DNA from 4 places in the Blastococcus sp. SYSU DS0828 genome. Region 1 is predicted to be linked to each of the others. Evidence: riboswitches for the same ligand, from Rfam matches in the RefSeq annotation. Region 1 holds a riboswitch; each other region holds the start of a gene.

Region 1 (4,204 bases):
GACGGGGTCGGTCACCCGCGTCGCGGCCGGGGGGCTGCCCGCCGTCGTGGCACAGCGGGAGGCCGCTGCCGCACCCGTCCGCTGGGTGTGGGACGACACCACCCGCTGGTACCCCGCGCTGCTGGCGGCGGGAGTCCGCGTCGAGCGCTGCACCGACCTGCGGCTCGGCCACGCGATCCTGCGGCGGTCCCCGTTCGCGGCCCAGGAGCTGCTCGCCGGGGACGACACCCCTGGGTGGGACGTGCTGCAGCCCGGCCAGCCGGCGGAGTCCGCCCTCTTCCCGCTGGCCGACCCGGCGGACCGGCTCGACCCCCTGGCCGAGCAGCGGCGCCAGCAGGCGGCCCTGGCCGCCTCACCGCACGGCGACCGGCTCGCGCTGCTGCTCGCGGCGGAGTCCGCCGGCGCCCTGGTGGCCGCCGAGATGACGCACACCGGCCTGCCGTGGCGGGCGGACGTGCACGAGCGCCTGCTCACCGACCTGCTCGGCCCGCGCCCGGGAACCGGTGGGCGCCCCGCGGTGCTCGAGCGGCTGCTGGGCGAGATCCGCGCGGCGCTGGGGACCCCGTCGCTCAACCCCGATTCGCCGGCCGAGCTGCTGCGGGCACTCCAGCAGGCCGGCCTCCCGGTGGCCGACACCCGCTCGTGGACCCTCGAGCAGCTCGAGCACCCGTGCGTCCCCCCCGCTGCTCGAGTACAAGAAGCTGATGCGGCTGCTCACGGCCAACGGCTGGAGCTGGCTGGAGGCCTGGGTGCAGGGAGGGCGGTTCCGCTCGGCCTTCCTGCCGGGTGGGGTGGTCACGGGTCGGTGGGCGTCCAACGGCGGGGGTGCACTCTCGGTGCCCACGCTGATCCGCCCCGCGGCGGTCGCGGACGACGGCTGGCGATTCGTCGTCGCCGACGTGGCCCAGCTGGAGCCCCGGGTGCTCGCCGGGATGAGCGCGGACACCGCGATGGCCGAGGCGGCGCGGGCCTCGGACCTCTACGCGGGCATGGTCGCCGGTGGCGCGGTGGCGACCCGGGCGGAGGCCAAGCTGGGCATCCTCGGGGCCATGTACGGCGGCACCCGCGGGGAGAGCGGCCGCATGATGCCCCGGCTCGCCCGCCGCTACCCGCGCGCCATCGGCCTGGTCGAGGAGTCCGCCCGGGCCGGCGAACGCGGCGAGGTGGTGCACACGCTGCTGGGCCGGGGGTCGCCGTCGCCCAGCGCGGCCTGGGCGCAGCGGGCGGACGGGCTCGGCGAGGCCGCGGAGCAGGCCGGTTCCCGGGAGGACCGTGACCGCGCCCGCCGCGCCTGGGGCCGGTTCACCCGCAACTTCGTCGTCCAGGGCACCGGAGCGGAGTGGGCGCTGTGCTGGCTGGCCGACCTCCGCAACCGGCTCTGGCGGCTGGGCGGCGACGGGCCGCTGGGGACCCGGGCGCACCTGGCGTTCTTCCTCCACGACGAGGTGGTCGTGCACACCCCCGAGCACCTGGCCGGCGACGTGGTCGAGGCGGTGCGCGCCGCGGCCACCACGGCCGGGCGGCTGCTGTTCGGCGCCTTCCCGGTGGACTTCCCGCTGGACGTCGCCGTCGTCCGGTCCTGGGCCGACGCCGGCTGAACGGACTGCCGTACACCACCGACGGGGCCGGCACGGTGGCGCGACACGCGTCACGATCTGCGGAAGTGACCGCTCCCGCATTGTCACGACTGCATAACGACGGTTACCGTGGCGGAGCCCGGTCGATCGTTCTCTCCCCATCCGGGGAGGGTCTGCCGGGCGCCGCCGAGTCGCCCGCCGCCTTCGAGCTGCGGGCGAGCCGGGGACCCACCGAAGTTCTGGGGTGAATCGCGCACCGGGCACGTCCCGGTGCGGGTAGGGCTGCTTCCCGTCCGAATCCGTCAGCTAACCCGGTAGGCGGCACGACGGAAGAAACGGAGAGCCGCCGCATGGCGCGCCCCTGCACCGCCGCACCATCCCGCGCCCGCCGGCACCGCCGCCCCCCGGTGCGTCCCCGGACCTGACCGCACGCGCACCCGGCGTCCCGCCGGTCGCCCCCACCAGCGATGACCGCCGGCCGAGCCGCCGGTGCCCGGTGGCCCCGCGACCCGGCGCCGGTCCGCAGCCCGCATCCCTCGCGGTCCGCCTCGCCCGGCCGACCCCGCCGCACCAACGGAGCACCCCGAACCCATGGATCCCCGCACCACCACCTCGGGCCGTCGTGGCCCGCTCGCCCTCCGCCGTCGCCCGCCCTCGGGCCTCCGCCGTCCGGCGTTCTACCTCGGGGTCGCCGCCGCCGGTGCCCTCCTGGTCAACACCCTCGTCGGCGTGGACCCGGGCGCCCAGGCCGAGGCCGGCACCTCGCAGTCGGTGAGCGTCGCCCAGGAGCTCGGGCTCACCTCCCGCTCCGGCCCGGTCGACGTCGCCGAGGACCTCGCCCCGCTGCAGGACCTGGCGGCCAGCCGCAGCAGCCGCGAGGCCGAGCAGGTCGCGGCCCAGCAGGCCCAGGCCGCGGCCGACCAGGCCGAGCTCGACCGGCAGAAGGCCGAGGCGGAGGCCACCGCCCGCGCCGAGGCCGAGGCGAAGGCTGCCGAGGAGAAGGCAGCGGAGGAGGCCGCAGCCGCCGAGCGGGCGGCCGCGGCCCCCGCCGCGGCGACGCCCACACAGGAGGCCCGGGCCGCCGCCACCACCGCCGCCTCGGTGGCGGCCACGGCGGTCGCCCGCATCTCCAACACCGCGGGCAGCGTGAAGCCGCAGACCCAGGCCGCGGCCGACGCGGTGGTCAGCAACGTGCCCGGCGCCGCGGGGATCACCCTCGGCGGCACCCGGGCCAGCGCCGCCGACCCGGGCGGGCACCCCTCGGGCCTGGCGCTGGACTACATGGTGATGTCCGACGCCGCCCTCGGGGACGCGATCGTCGCCTACCACCGCGCCCACTGGGCCGAGCTGGGCGTGGACTACCTGATCTGGCAGCAGCGGATGCTCTCGTCCCCGGGCGGCTCGTGGCAGGCGATGGAGAACCGGGGCAGCGCGACGGCCAACCACTTCGACCACGTGCACGTGAACTACAACTGACCCCACCGCCCCGCGGCCGTGCCTAGGTGAGCCGGCGGACCACGGACAGCGGCAGCACCCGCATGGCCAGCCCGATGGGCACCCACGGCCACGCGGGGACGTAGGCCGTGGCCCGCCGGGCCTCGATGGCGGCCACCATGGCGCGGACGCCCGTCGGGGTGTCCACCATGAACCGGGTTCGCTGCTGCACGTGCTGGTTCATCTCCGACCGGATGTAGCCGGGGTAGATCACCGACACGTCCAGGCCGGGGATCCGCTCGGCCCGCAGCCCCTCGGCGAGGGACGCGACCCCGGCCTTGGTGGCGGCGTAGGTGGTCATCGACCGGCGCATGCCGCGCAGCGCCGACATCGAGGAGATCAGCACGAGGTGCCCGCGGCCCTGGCGGCGGAAGATCTCCAGCGCCGCCTCGGTCTGCGCCAGCGCGCCGACGAAGTTCGTCATCGCCGTCTCGCGGTTGGCCTCGGCCCGGCCGGTGCCCGGGGGCGCGCCCTTGCCGAGGCCGGCGTTCACGACCACCCGGTCGATCGAGCCGAACGCCGCGGCGAACGCGGTGAAGACCGTGGGCACGGCCTGGGCGTCGGTGACGTCGAGCGCCGCGGTCTCCACCCGCCGGCCGGTGGCCGAGCGGATCTCCGCTGCGAGGGCGTCCAGCCGATCGGTGCGCCGGGCGCAGAGCGCCAGGTCGTGGCCGCGGGCGGCGAACTGCCGGGCCATCTCCTCGCCCAGGCCGGAACTCGCGCCGGTGATGAGGACGACGCCGGTGTTCATGGGTGCTCCTGTCGATCGGTGCGGCGGGCCGCTGCGACCGGCCGGCACGCACGGTACGAGAGCCCGCAGGCGGATCCGCGGCCGGCACCGCGGCGGCGCGTGGGGCCGGCCGGGTTCCACCTCGTCGGCTCCGCCGGGGTTCAGACCCCCTCCGGGCGGGCACACCTGCAGGACGTACGAGTACGGGGGAGCGCGGAGGCGCCCTCTCGGCACCGACACGAGGGGACTCGGGAGTGACCACGGCCGGAACCAGCCGACGGTGCCTGGACGGCCGCTACCAGCTGCAGCAGCTCATCGCCGTCGGCGGGATGGGTGAGGTCTGGCGGGCGCGCGACCTGCAGCTCCACCGGTCCGTGGCGGTCAAGGTGCTGCGCAGCGAGTA
Region 2 (4,204 bases), on a different contig from region 1:
GCGCCACGGTGCCCGACGTGCTGGTCCGCCTGCTGCCCGGCACCTACTGGCGGCTGATCGCTCGCCGGGCGACCGCGCGGCCGAGGGGCTGAGCGCCGGAAAAGGTATTGCCGGTGCCAGTAGAACGGGGACGTGACCGACCCCTCCTGCCGGATCGTCGAGCTCGGCCCCGACGACGACCTCTTCCCCTCCTGGTGCGAGGTGTGGGCCGCCTCCGGCCGGGCCGCCCGGCCGCAGGACCCGCCCCGGCCGGCGCAGGAGGACGTCGCGCTGGGGCGGGAGCTCGTCGCGCCCGGTGGCTCCCGGGACGGCACCCACCGGGCCGCCCTGGTGGACGGCGCGGTCGCCGGCGCGCTCCGGCTGATCCTCCCGCGCAAGGACAACCCGACGCTGGCGGTGGTGGACCTCGCGGTGCACCCGGCCTCCCGGCGCCGTGGCCTCGGGAGCGCGCTGCTGGCCGAGGCCCGGGTACTCGCCGCCGCGCACGGCCGCAACTCGCTGGTGAGCGAGGTGGACGAGCCCGGCCCCGGGGCGCCGGGCCGCGCCTTCGCCGAGCGGCACGGCTGGTCCTGCGACCTGGTGGAGACCCGCCGGGAACTGGTGCTGCCGGTCGACGAGGACCGGCTGGGGGCGCTCGAGGCCGCGGCCGGCGCCGGGTACGAGATCGTCACCTGGCGGGACCGCACCCCGGACGCGCTGCTGGCCGACCGGGCGCTGCTGGAGCGGCGCATGACCACCGACGCACCCCACGGCGATCTGCCGGTGGGGGAGGAGGAGTGGGACGGGGACCGGATCCGCGAGTACGAGCGGACCCACGTCGCCCGGGGCCGGACGGTGCTCAGCGCGGGCGCGGTGATCGGCGGCCGGCTGGTCGGCTTCACCGACCTGCAGATCCCGCTCGCCCAGCCGGCGCTCGCCCAACAGGGCGGCACGCTGGTGCTCCGTGAGCACCGGGGGCACCGGCTCGGCGCCCGGATGAAGGCGGCCGTGCTGCGGGAGCTGGCAGCGGGGTTCCCCGGCGTCCGGCGGATCAGCACCTACAACTCCGAGGGCAACACGCCCATGGTCGCGGTCAACGAGGCGCTGGGTTTCCGCCCCGCCGGCGCGCTGTCGTCCTGGTCGACCCGTCTCTGAGCCGGGCGGTCCCACCGCCGCCGGCCGCGTGCGGTTGACTGCCGGGGTGGACCGTTCCATCCCTGCGGAGTTCGTCCGCGCCCACACCCGGCCGGTCCGGCCGGACCTGGTGCCCGAGGTGGAGCTGCTGGTCGCCGCCGACGTCGTCGCCCTGTGGGAGGCGATGGAGGCCGAGCACGGGCGCACCTCCACGGACCCGCCGTTCTGGGCCGCGGCCTGGCCGGGCGGCCAGGCGCTGGCCCGCCACGTGCTCGACCACCCCGGCCTGGTGGCCGGGCGCACCGTGCTGGACCTGGGGGCGGGCAGCGGCCTGGTCGCGGTCGCGGCGGTCCTGGCCGGCGCGACCGCGGTGCTCGCCAGCGACGTCGACCCGTTCGCGCTGACCGCGATCGCCGTCAACGCCGAGCGGAACGGCACCCCGGGCATCACGCCCGCCGGCGACGTGCTCGGGGGCGAGCCGCCCGACGTCGCGGTCGTCCTCGCCGGCGACGTCTGCTACGACCGGGAGATGACCGACCGGGTGCTGCCCTTCCTCGAGGCGGCCCGGGCCGGCGGTGCCGAGGTGCTGATCGGTGATCCCGGGCGGGTGTACCTCCCCGAGGACCGGCTGGAAGCGCTGGCGGTCTACGACGTGCCCGACACCGAGCCGTCGCCCACCGGGCCGGTGCCGGTGCGCCGGACCACGGTCTGGCGGCTCCCCTGACGGTCACCTCCCGTTCCTTTTCCCGCCAGGGGATTGTCACGAACGGATAACGCTGGTTACCGTGGGTCCCGCCCGGCCGGTCGTTCTCTCCCCATCCGGGGGAGGTCCGCCGGGCGCCGCCGAGTCGCCCGCCGAGGGCGAGCCGGGGACCCACCGAAGTACTGGGGTGAATCGCGCGCCGGGGCACGTCCTGGCGCGGGTAGGGCCGCTTCCCGCCCGAATCCGTCAGCTAACCCGGTAGGCGGCACGACGGAAGAAACGGAGAGCCGCCGCATGGCGAGCCTGCGGGCCCACCTTGCACGGAACCGCAGCCGGTACGGAGCCTCGCGCGCGCCTTCCCCGCGCTGAGCGCCCGGGCGTACGCCCGACACCGCTGCCCCTCGACCATCCCCGCAGCAGTTCCCGCCGCCGTCGCCGGCCCTGCCGCCCCCTGCCCCTGGAGCAGTTCCTCCCCATGAACCTTCGCGCCACCTCGATCACCCGTGCTCTCCGCCCCACGACCGGGCGCCGTTCGACGAAGACGGTCCGCCGTTCCGCGCTGCTGCTCCTGGCGGTCGCCGCGGCAGGCGGCCTGCTGGCCAACGGCGTCGTCGCCGACGAGCCGGTCGCCCAGGCCGAGCCGGAGCTGGCCTCCGTCAGCGTCGCCGAGCAGCTCGGCATCACCGACGAGACCCCCGCGCCCGACGTGACGGTGGCCGCGGCCGACACCCTCGGCCAGCTGGCCGCGAGCCGCAGCGAGCGCGCGGCCGAGCAGGCCGCCGCAGCGGAGGCGCGGGCCGCGGCCGAGCAGGCCGAGCTGGACCGCCGTGCCGCCGAGGAGGCCGCCCGCCGCGCCGCCGAGGAGGAGGCCGCGCGCAAGGCCGCTGCCGAGGAGGCCGCCCGCAAGGCCGCTGCCGAGGAGGCCGCCCGCGTGCAGGCGGCCCGGGAGCAGGCCGCCCGCACCCCGGCGCCGGCCGCACCAGCCCCGGCCCCGGCCCCGGCTCCGGCTCCTGCCCGGAGCGCTCCCGCGCCGGCCGCCGCGGCCCCGGCCGGCTCCTTCCAGGAGTACGCGATGGGCAAGCTCGGCGGCTCGGGCAGCGAGTTCAGCTGCCTGGAGAGCCTGTGGGGCAAGGAGAGCGGGTGGAACCCGAACGCCCAGAACCCGCGGAGCACCGCCTACGGCATCGCGCAGTTCCTCGACTCCACCTGGGCCGGGACCGGCATCGCCAAGACCTCCGACGGCTACCGGCAGATCGACGCCGGCCTGATCTACATCAACAACCGCTACGGCTCCCCGTGCGGCGCGTGGTCGCACTCCCAGGCCACCGGCTGGTACTGAGCGGGCCTCTGCCCCCGCCCCTCGCCCGCGCGGGGCGGGACCCTGCGGCGAGGCCGTTCCAGCACGTCACCACGCTCGGGGTGGTCTTCGGACGGGGGCGTCCCCGCTGAGGCATTGGAGGCTTTACCTGCGTCGTCGGCCCCGAGGACGCAGGTAGAGCTTCCAATGCCCGGGGTCGGCTCAGCGCAGCCGAGCCTCGGCTCCAGGCCTAAGGTCGGTGCAGCGTGCACGGAGGGGGAGCGATGACCGAGGCCGACGACGCCGACCGGACCACCCCGCAGAGCGGGATCGTCGGGCGGTCGATCGACGAGTTCGTGAACCAGCTGCGGTTCTTCTCCGATCGCGCCCGCAACCTCGCCGGGAATGCGACGTCCCGCCTCCCGCTGCCGGCCCTGCCCAGCCCGCCCGGGGCGATGTCGGCGGCCCAGCTGCGCGCCGTCAAGGAGATGGTGACCGCGCAGCGCACCTCGATCGCCGCCATGCGCGCTCAGCTCGACGCGTTCGACCAGCAGCTCGCCGTCTTCGAGCGGATCCTCGACCCCCTGGTCGAGTGGAGCACGACCTGGGCGCGGCTGGAGGAGGCCGTCGGCGACATCGTGCGCCGGGAGCCGCCCGTCGAGCAGTGACGGTCAGCCCGCCAGCGACCTGACGAGCAGCACCGCGCCGGAGAGCAGGCACAGCACCAGGGCGGCGCGGCGCATGGCCGGCAGGGCCAGCCGCCGGCGCAGGGGTCCGGCGAGGAGGAAGCCGGTCAGCACGAACGGCACCAGCCCCGCACCGGTGAGCAGCCCGCCCCCGTCGAGCTCGCCGCCGGCGACCAGCACGCCGAGGGACAGCAGCGTCGTCCCGACGAAGAACACCGACAGGTTCGCCCGCTGGGCGGCCGGGGTGGGCGCGCGGTAGGTGACCACCAGGGGCGGTCCGGGCGTCGCCGCGACAGTCGAGAGCGTCCCGGAGGCGAAGCCGGCGACGGTGAGCGCGCGCCGCCCGCCCGGCAACCGCACCCCGGCGAGCGACGCGCCACAGGCGAGCAGCACGACGACAGCAAC
Region 3 (4,204 bases), on a different contig from region 1:
CGGCACATCCCGCCGCGCATGCTGGGCTCCCTGGTCGGCGGGATGATCGTGATCACCAACACCCGCACGCTGCTGCGCAGCGACTGGGTGGACGCCGGCGACGCCGTCAGCGCCCTGGTCTACGCAGTGCTCGCGGTCGTCTGGGTGCTGGCCGTCGTCCACTCCTACCGCCAGTACCGGCGGGACACGCGGCTGGAGTCGGCCGACGCCCTCGCCGAGGTGGCCGAGCAGAACGTGGCCGCCGACGCCACCGACTCCCGCGAGGTCCCGGTCGGCGCGGGCCGGCCCAGCGCCCCCCGCGACTGACAGGGCGCCGCACGGCACCCGCCGGCTGCTCCTAGCGGCCGGCCAGCAGGAAGGCCTCCAGCTCGGCCGGGAGGCCGGGTCCGGGCTGGTCGGCGGGGCGGTGCGCCGGCGGCGCCGGCCGCTCGTGCGTGCGCAGCCACGCCCAGGTGTCGGCGACGGTCGCCTCCAGCGCCCGCGTGGCCAGCCCGAGCTCGGCGGCCCGGGTGGTGTCGACGTCCCAGGCGGTGCGGGCGACCTCGTGGCGCAGCCACAGCGGCAGGTGCAGCCACTCCTGGACGCCGGCGGCGAGAAGGTCGGCCTCGGGCACCGGTACCCACTCCGCCGCGCTCCCGGTGACGACCCGGCAGAGCTCGAGCAGGCCGCCCAGGGTCGTCATGCCCGCCGGCCCCGTGGCGTTGACCGCACCGGTGCGGCCCTGCCCGGCCATGTCCACGAGCCAGGCGGCCAGGTCACGGGCGTCGACCAGCGCGATCGGCTGGGCGACGCCCTCGGCCGGGACGACCACCCGACCGCCGCTCGCGATGCGCTCCAGCCACCAGCCGAGGCGGTGGATCGGGTCGGAGGGGCCGACGATCAGGCCGGCACGGGCGGCGAGGAAGCGGCCACCGACGGCGGCGGCGAGCTCCCGCTCGCCGAAGGCCTTGATGGGCCCGTACTCGTCGTCCTCGGTGTCCCAGGTCGGCTCGCCGTCCTCCGGGCCGAGCGGCCCCGGCGGCCAGTTGCGGTACGCGTTGAGGCTGCTCACGAAGACGTAGGAGCGGACCCCGCCCAGCGCCGCAGCGGCGTTGCGGGCGGCGGCCCGGGTCTGGCAGGAGGTGTCGACGACGAGCTCGGGCTCCCACTCCCCCAGCGCGCGCGGCAGCGCGCCGGGGTCGTCGCGGTCGCCGTGCAGCGCCCGCGCGCCCTCCGGCGGCGGACCCGTCAGGCCCCGGGTGAAGGTGGCGACGTCGTGCCTGCGAGCGAGCGCGGCCTCCACCACGTGCCGGCCGAGGAAGTGGGTGCCGCCGAGGACGAGGAGTCTCATGCCGAGCACTCCAGCCCGGTCGGCGCCCGCGCGTCCAGGGAGTTCGCCGGCAGCGGATCCGCCGTCGGCGGACGAGCGCTACACCGCGCGGGACACCGGCAGCGTGGGCACCTGCGGAAGGGGCGTGGAACGGGCCGCGGCGAGCACCATCTGGGGCGAGGACGGCAGGCCCCGCCGGGTGCACAGCCGCAGCGCCCGGGCGCCGGTGAGGACGTCGGTCTCCGGCGGGACGACCAGCAGGTCGGCCCGGCGGTTCCCCCCGGCCCAGGTGAGGCAGACGACCTGCGGGTCCATGCTCCGGAAGCCGCCGGCGCGGACCGTGCGGCCCAGCACCTCCAGCTTGCGGGGGGCCGGCTCCCAGGCGTCGAGGGCGTAGGTGAACCGCTCCACCCGCACACCACGCCGCTCCAGCGCCGCGATCAGCTCCGGCAGCTCCACGGCGAGGTCCCGGCTCCGCGGGAACCACGCACCGTCGAACGCCGAACCGCCCGATCCGGCGTCGGCGCGCAGGCTCACCCGGACGTCGATGCCACCCCGGAAGCCCTCGATCGCCGGAACCGTACGGGTGATCGTCGCCATGAGCGTTCGGCCGCCTTCCTCTTCCCAGGGAGCCGGGGAGACGGCTCCGAGGTCAACGTAGGACGGGTGCGAGGCGAGACTCCTCGACGGCGTGGCGGGCGCGTCGGACCGCTTCGGCCAGTCATCACGATTCGTGACCTGACGAGCACGGAGCCCGCGCCGCGGACCGTGCGCCGCCGGTACGAGCACCGCACACGGGCAGTCGGGGGCGGGCCACGGCGAGTCAGTCCGCGCGGGGCCGCCCGCGATGGAGGCTCCGCGGCCTTGCCGTCGGGGACGGCGGTCTGCCTACCGTGCTGCGTCCACCAACGGGTGGGCCCGGATGGCGGACCGCCGAACCTGCCCACCGCCACCGGACCCGTGCACACGACGGGCAGGCGCGGGGAACCCACGAGATCCTGGCCCTCGGCCTCGGGGTGAAGCCGCAGCACGCGGCCGGGCAGCTCTCGCCCGAACCCGACAGCTAACCCCGCAGGCGGCGAGAGGCTTCCCCATGCTCAAGCACCGCACGGCACGACCCGGTCGCTCCACCCGCACCTCCGCGGCGGCGGCGGCCATGGCACGTCCGGCCGTGGTCCTCGCGGCCGCCGCGGCCGCCTCCCTCGCGATCGCCGGTCCGGCACAGGCCCACCCCGGGGAGCACACGGTCGTCCCCGGTGACACGCTGGGCGGGCTCGCGGCCGCCCACGGCACCTCGTGGCAGACCATCCACGCCGACAACCTCGCCACCATCGGCGCCGACCCGAACGTCCTGCGCGTCGGGCAGGTCCTCGTCATCGGCGGATCGGGCGCCGCCCCTGCCGCCCCCGCCCCCGCCGGCGGCGAGTACGTGGTGCAGCCGGGCGACACGCTGGGCGGCATCGCCGCCCGCCACGGCACCACCTGGCAGGACGTGCACGCCCTCAACCTCGAGGTCATCGGCGCGGACCCGAACGTGCTGCGCGTCGGGCAGCGACTCACCCTCGTCGGCGGCCCGTCGGCGGCCCCGGAGCGTGCCAGCCGCGCCGCGGACCGGCCGGCCCTCGACACCGCCGCCTACGGCGCGTGGGAACCGCACGTGCGCCCCGCCGTCGCGGAGGTCGCCGCGGAGTTCGGCATCCCGACGGTGCTCACCCGCCCCGGCCACAGCCCGTCGGAGGGCCGCGCCGCCGACTTCATGGTCTACGACGACCGGGCCACGGGCGACGCGCTCAGCCAGTACGTCATCGACAACGCGGCGCGCCTCGGCGTCGAGTACGTGATCTGGCAGCAGCAGATCGCCGGGACGTGGACGGGCTGGGCCTGGCAGCCCATGGAGGACCGCGGCTCCCCCACCGCCAACCACATGGACCACCCGCACGTGGCCTTCGTGCCGGCGCCGTAACGGCCCCATGACGCAGCGAGCCCCTGCCCGGATCACCGGGCAGGGGCTCGCTGCGTCATGGGCGGATCAGCTGGGCTTGGGCTTGCGGTTCTTGGCCTTGCCGCGCTCGGTCTGGTCGAGCACCACCTTGCGGATGCGGACGCCGGCCGGCGTGACCTCCACGCACTCGTCCTCGGCACAGAACTCCAGCGCCTGCTCCAGGTTGAGGATCCTCGGCGGGATCAGCCGCTCCAGCTCCTCGGAGGTGGACTTGCGCATGTTGGTGAGCTTCTTCTCCTTGGTGATGTTCACGTCCATGTCGTCCGGACGGGAGTTCTCACCCACGATCATGCCCTCGTAGACCTCGGTGCCCGGCTGGACCATGAGCTGGCCACGCTCCTGCAGCGAGAACATCGAGTAGGTCGTCGCCACGCCCTGGCGGTCGGCGACCAGCGAGCCGGTCGGCCGGGCGCGCATGTCGCCCAGCCACGGCTCGTAGCCCTCGAGGTTGCTGTTCAGCACGCCGGTGCCGCGGGTCTCGGTCAGGAACTCGGTGCGGAACCCGATGAGGCCGCGGGAGGGGACGACGTACTCCATCCGCGCCCAGCCGGTGTCGTGGTGCACCAGGTTCTCCAGCCGGCCGCGGCGCACCGCGAGAGCCTGGGTCAGGGTGCCGACGTACTCGCCGGGGGTGTCGATGGTGACCCGCTCGACGGGCTCGTGCAGCTTGCCGTCGATCTCCTTGGTGACGACGGTGGGCCGGCCGACGGTGAGCTCGAACTCCTCGCGGCGCAGCTGCTCGACGAGGATGGCCAGCGCCAGCTCGCCACGGCCCTGCATCTCCCAGGTGTCGGGGCGGTCGGTGGGCAGCATCCGCACGCTGACGTTGCCGACCAGCTCCTGGTCGAGGCGGTTCTTGATCAGGCGGGCGGTGAGCTTCTTGCCCGACTTGC
Region 4 (4,204 bases), on a different contig from region 1:
CGTGCGTGCCGTTCCAGCCGGTGTCGCCGCGCTGCACGGTGAAGAAGGCGGTGCGCTCCGAGCCGGGGTACGGGTTGGCCGTGGTGGTGCCGTACTGGTCCGACCGGAGGGCGTGGATCTCGGGCCAGGGGCCGGGGACCAGCGTCGTGGCGTCGTAGCCCCAGACCCGCGTGGGCTGGACGGCGGGCAGCTCGGACTCGGGCTCGGGCTCGGGCTCGGTCGCGGGCGGGGGCGTCGTGGTCGTCGGCGTCGTGGTCGTCGGGGGCGTGGTGGGCTCCGTGGACGGCGCCGGCGGCTCGGTGGTGGTGGGCTCGGGCGGGGGCGTCGTGGTGACCGGGGCCGCCTCGGCCGGCTGGCCGCCGGGGTAGATGTGCACCGGCTCCGTCCGCTCACCCTGCACCTTGGCGTGGTCCCGCGGCACGACCACGAAGGCGTACCGCGGGGTGGACAGCGGCAGCCGGGGCGACGTCCAGGCGGTGGCGCCGGTGGAGCCCACGATGCGACCGGCGGCGCCGGAGGTGACGTCGATGACGAGGTAGTCGCGGGCCCCGGGCACCCCCGTCCAGTCCAGCGAAGCCCGCTGATCGACGGCCTCGCCGGTGAGATCGGCCGGGGGGAGCAGCACGGCGGCGGCCTGCGTGTGCGATGTGACGGGCCGAGGGGCTGCCAGGACGGCGTCGGCGAGTCCGGCGCCGCCGATCAGGGTCAGGGCCGCCAGGACGGCCAGGTTGCGCTTGTTCATGGCGTCGGTCCTCAGATCAGGTCGAGCGGGGTCTGGACGAGGCGGTCGGCGGCATGGACGCCGCCGCCGGCATCGGTCAGGACGGCGGTGGCGACGGCGAGCACGAGACCGGCCCTCGAGGGGAGCCGGGCAGGCGCTGCAGATGCCGCTCGGACGCCGCGTCCGGGGCTGCGGCGGTGACACCACCGGTCGAACCGACGGCGGCTGAACGCTCTGTCACGCATCAATTACGCCACGTCATGAAGGCGGCGGTGCAGAGGCGCGCCGGTCGCCTTCCGGCCGCGGCGCCGGTGTGGCGCACCGCTGACGCCGAGGCGCCTACACCCATTGGGAGCCGTGTCCTTGCTCACGCGGACAGGGAGGCGCGAGCGCCAGGCACGACACCGCTGGCATGGGAGAGGTGGGGCGGGTGGGGCTCGAACCCACGACCCAGGGATTATGAGTCCCATGCTCTGACCAGCTGAGCTACCGCCCCGGACCCGCCAGCCTGCCAGACGGCGCCGCGGCGCCGCAGCCACGTCCTGGGGCCGGTGGGGCGAACTGACAAGGTCCGTTACCCCCCTGTGACATTCGGGCGATCCGCTTGTACCGTCTCTCGCGGCCCATCCGATCCCGCTCCCGAAACCCGGGGGCTCGGACGGGCCCCGCCGAACTCTGCGGCCTCACCGCCGCGGGGACCGGGGACCCACGTTCTCTGGGGTGAATCCCGCCTGCGCCACCACGGGCAGGCAGGTAGGGCATGTTCCGGCCCGAACCCGTCAGCTGACCTGGTAGGCGGATAGAGGAACGGAGACCGTCGCCTTGGCGACCTCGCACCACCTGCGCCACCACGTCCCGGCCGCGCCCGCGCGCCGGGCCCTCAGCCGCACCCGTCGGGCGGCCACCGCCGCCACCGCACTGCTGGCGCTCGCACTGCTCGGGACGTCGACCGCGGCGGCCGCGCCGGGCGACGCGCGCAGCGAGCACGACCGCGTCGAGGCGGAGGTCGCCGACATCGAGCAGCGCGTGCGCGACGCAGAGGAGCGCCTGCAGCAGCTCACCCTCCGGGCAGAGGAGGCCAGCGGCGCCGTGCTCGCCGCGCAGGCCGAGCTCGACCGCGCCCGCGAGCACGCCGACGCCATCGCCGCCGAGCTCGCCGCCGTCCGGGAGGCCGTGGCGAGTACCCAGGGTGAGGTAGCCGCCCTCGGCCGGGAGGCCTACATGGGCAGCGACAAGTCCATGAAGCAGCTGGAGATGGTGCTGCACGCCGACGGCCCGGGGGAGCTCCTCCAGCAGGCCGCGACGCTCGATCTCCTCGGTGAGGATCGCGCGCAGGTGCTCGAGGACCTGCGGGTGGCCGAGGCCCGCGAGGCCCGGCTCGACCAGGAGGCGAAGGCCGCCGTCGCCGAGCGGGATGCCGCAGCGCGCAAGGCCCAGGGCATGCAGGCGGAGGTCGACGCCCTCCTCGCGGCCGCGCAGACCGACTTCGATGCGCTCACCGCCGAGAAGGCGGCGCTGGACGAGCAGCTGCGCGAGGCGGAGATCCGCATGCTCAGCCTCCGCGGCACGGCCGACCCCGTCGCCGCCTGGTCCGAGCAGCAGGCCACCGAGCAGGCGGCCGTGGCGGCGGCTCCCGCGACCGCCGGGGCCGGCCGGCTCACCCAGGGGCGGGTCACCTCCTGCTACGGCAGCCGGTGGGGTACCCAGCACCTCGGCGTGGACATCGCCGCGCCGATCGGCACCCCGATCTTCACGCCGGAGCCCGGGGTCGTGCTGCAGGCCGGGCCGGCCAGCGGGTTCGGCCTCGCCGTCGCCATCCAGCACCACGACGGGGCCATCACCGTCTACGGGCACGTGAACCAGTTCTTCGTCTCGCCGGGCCAGGTCGTCAGCGGTGGGCAGCAGATCGCCGAGGTGGGCAACCGGGGCCAGTCCACCGGCCCGCACCTGCACTTCGAGGTGCACCTCGGTGGCCTGTACGCCAACCGGTCCAACCCGGTGCCGTGGCTGGCCCAGCGCGGCATCACCCTCGGCGGCAGCTGCGGCTGAGGCTGGTTGACGCCATCGGTCAGGATGAGCACGTGCGGACGACGGCGGGGGCGAGCCCGTGGCTGCGGGCGTGGCTCCTCGTCGCGCTGCTCGCGACCGGCGTGGTCGCCGCCCTCGCCGTCGACGTGCCCACCCTGGCGCAGGTCCGCTCGTGGGCCGACGGCGGCGGCCTCCGGACGTGGCTGCTGCTGATCGCCGCGCAGGGGGTGGTCCTGCTCGCGCCCGTCCCACGGTCGGTGCTGGCGGCGCTGACCGGAGCGGTCCTGGGGTTCGGCGCGGGCTTCGCGGTCGCCTACACCGGTGCCTTCCTGGCGGCGACCGGTGCGTTCTGGCTCGCGCGGGGCCTGGGTCGCCCGGCCGTGGAGCGGCTGGCGGGGCCGCGGCTCGGCCGCGTGGACCGGTTCTCCAGCGACCGGGGCTTCGTCGCGGTGGTGCTGAGCCGGGTGGTCCCGATGGTGCCCTTCGTCCTGGTCAACTACGCGGCGGGCCTGAGCGCTGTACGGCCGCTGACCTACGGCATCGCCACCGCCGTCGGACTGGTACCCGGCACGGTGGTGCAAGTGGGCGCCGGCGCCTCGGCCGGCGCGGTCGTCGCCTGGATGCCGACCGCCACGGTCGCCCCGGTGGTCATCGTGCTGGTGCTGCTGCTGCTTGCCGGTGCGGCCGTGTCGAGGTACCGATCCCGCACCGGCGAGCAGGTGGGCGAGGACGCGGGTCAGCGCCCGCCGAAGAACCGCCCCAGCGCGCCGCCGGCCCCGCCCACGGTGCGGGCGGCCAGCTGAAGGATCGGTCCGCCCGGGATGCCCGGCACCTGCTGGACGATCGGCGCCAGCTGCAGGAGCCCGGGCACGTCGTGGACCTTCAGTCTGCGGCGGGCCACCGCCGGTACCGGGTTCACCCGGCCGGCGGCGGCGTCGAGCAGGAGCTCGGGGGTTGCCTCCACGGCCGGGCCCTCGACGACACCCGGCGGCACCCGTCGCACCCGCCACCCGTCGTCGTCCGCGGTGAACCCCCAGCCGCCGTCGGGTGTCACCAGGCTGACGCGGCCGGCGATGCCCGACGAGGCGGCCAGTGCGCCGGTCACGTCGGTCAGCGCCGCGAGCCCTGACTGCAACACGGGGCCAGGCGGTGGTGGCGCACCGCAGGACACCAGGTCCAGCCCGTGGACGGCGAGCTCGTAGGCCTGTCCGAGGACGACGCTGAGCAGCGGCAACCGGCCGACGACCGAGACCGCGGGTGCGGTGTCGAGCTCCACCGGCTCGTCGGTCAGGTAGCGGGCCGTCGCCTCGCGGTTGCGGCGCAGGGCGGCCAGCACCTCCGCACGGGAGGCGTCGCGGTGGGCGGCGGTCACCCGAGCGTTGACCGCGTCCGGGTCGGGGGGCGTGCCGGCGCCGCCGGTCCGGGCCGAGGCGATGAGGTCGGGCAGGGCGGTGT

Evidence for each region. Region 1 has a riboswitch for cyclic di-AMP ahead of ACI79Q_RS01300 (hypothetical protein). Riboswitches for the same ligand answer to the same signal wherever they lie in the genome.
Region 2: another riboswitch for cyclic di-AMP. It lies ahead of ACI79Q_RS12245 (aggregation-promoting factor C-terminal-like domain-containing protein); the one in region 1 lies ahead of ACI79Q_RS01300 (hypothetical protein).
Region 3: another riboswitch for cyclic di-AMP. It lies ahead of ACI79Q_RS03500 (LysM peptidoglycan-binding domain-containing protein); the one in region 1 lies ahead of ACI79Q_RS01300 (hypothetical protein).
Region 4: another riboswitch for cyclic di-AMP. It lies ahead of ACI79Q_RS08735 (murein hydrolase activator EnvC family protein); the one in region 1 lies ahead of ACI79Q_RS01300 (hypothetical protein).

What each region holds. Positions count from the first base shown of each region.
Region 1 covers NZ_JBJHAK010000001.1:276,712-280,915, reverse strand. The annotation lists gene ACI79Q_RS01310 (hypothetical protein) at 353-718, opposite strand; gene ACI79Q_RS01305 (bifunctional 3'-5' exonuclease/DNA polymerase) at 705-1,598, shown strand; cyclic di-AMP (ydaO/yuaA leader) riboswitch at 1,767-1,914, shown strand; gene ACI79Q_RS01300 (hypothetical protein) at 2,169-3,053, shown strand; gene ACI79Q_RS01295 (SDR family oxidoreductase) at 3,076-3,822, opposite strand; gene ACI79Q_RS01290 (protein kinase domain-containing protein) at 4,056-4,204, shown strand, end outside.
Region 2 covers NZ_JBJHAK010000013.1:61,188-65,391, forward strand. The annotation lists gene ACI79Q_RS12230 (SDR family NAD(P)-dependent oxidoreductase) at 1-92, shown strand, start outside; gene ACI79Q_RS12235 (GNAT family N-acetyltransferase) at 133-1,134, shown strand; gene ACI79Q_RS12240 (class I SAM-dependent methyltransferase) at 1,181-1,837, shown strand; cyclic di-AMP (ydaO/yuaA leader) riboswitch at 1,955-2,081, shown strand; gene ACI79Q_RS12245 (aggregation-promoting factor C-terminal-like domain-containing protein) at 2,292-3,155, shown strand; gene ACI79Q_RS12250 (hypothetical protein) at 3,398-3,781, shown strand; gene ACI79Q_RS12255 (sulfite exporter TauE/SafE family protein) at 3,785-4,204, opposite strand, start outside.
Region 3 covers NZ_JBJHAK010000003.1:117,950-122,153, reverse strand. The annotation lists gene ACI79Q_RS03515 (sulfite exporter TauE/SafE family protein) at 1-306, shown strand, start outside; gene ACI79Q_RS03510 (NAD-dependent epimerase/dehydratase family protein) at 338-1,330, opposite strand; gene ACI79Q_RS03505 (DUF5994 family protein) at 1,409-1,909, opposite strand; cyclic di-AMP (ydaO/yuaA leader) riboswitch at 2,289-2,382, shown strand; gene ACI79Q_RS03500 (LysM peptidoglycan-binding domain-containing protein) at 2,403-3,272, shown strand; gene typA (translational GTPase TypA) at 3,339-4,204, opposite strand, start outside.
Region 4 covers NZ_JBJHAK010000008.1:72,969-77,172, forward strand. The annotation lists gene ACI79Q_RS08725 (heparin lyase I family protein) at 1-742, opposite strand, end outside; tRNA gene ACI79Q_RS08730 (tRNA-Ile) at 1,144-1,217, opposite strand; cyclic di-AMP (ydaO/yuaA leader) riboswitch at 1,378-1,533, shown strand; gene ACI79Q_RS08735 (murein hydrolase activator EnvC family protein) at 1,544-2,770, shown strand; gene ACI79Q_RS08740 (TVP38/TMEM64 family protein) at 2,803-3,552, shown strand; gene ACI79Q_RS08745 (maleylpyruvate isomerase N-terminal domain-containing protein) at 3,486-4,204, opposite strand, start outside.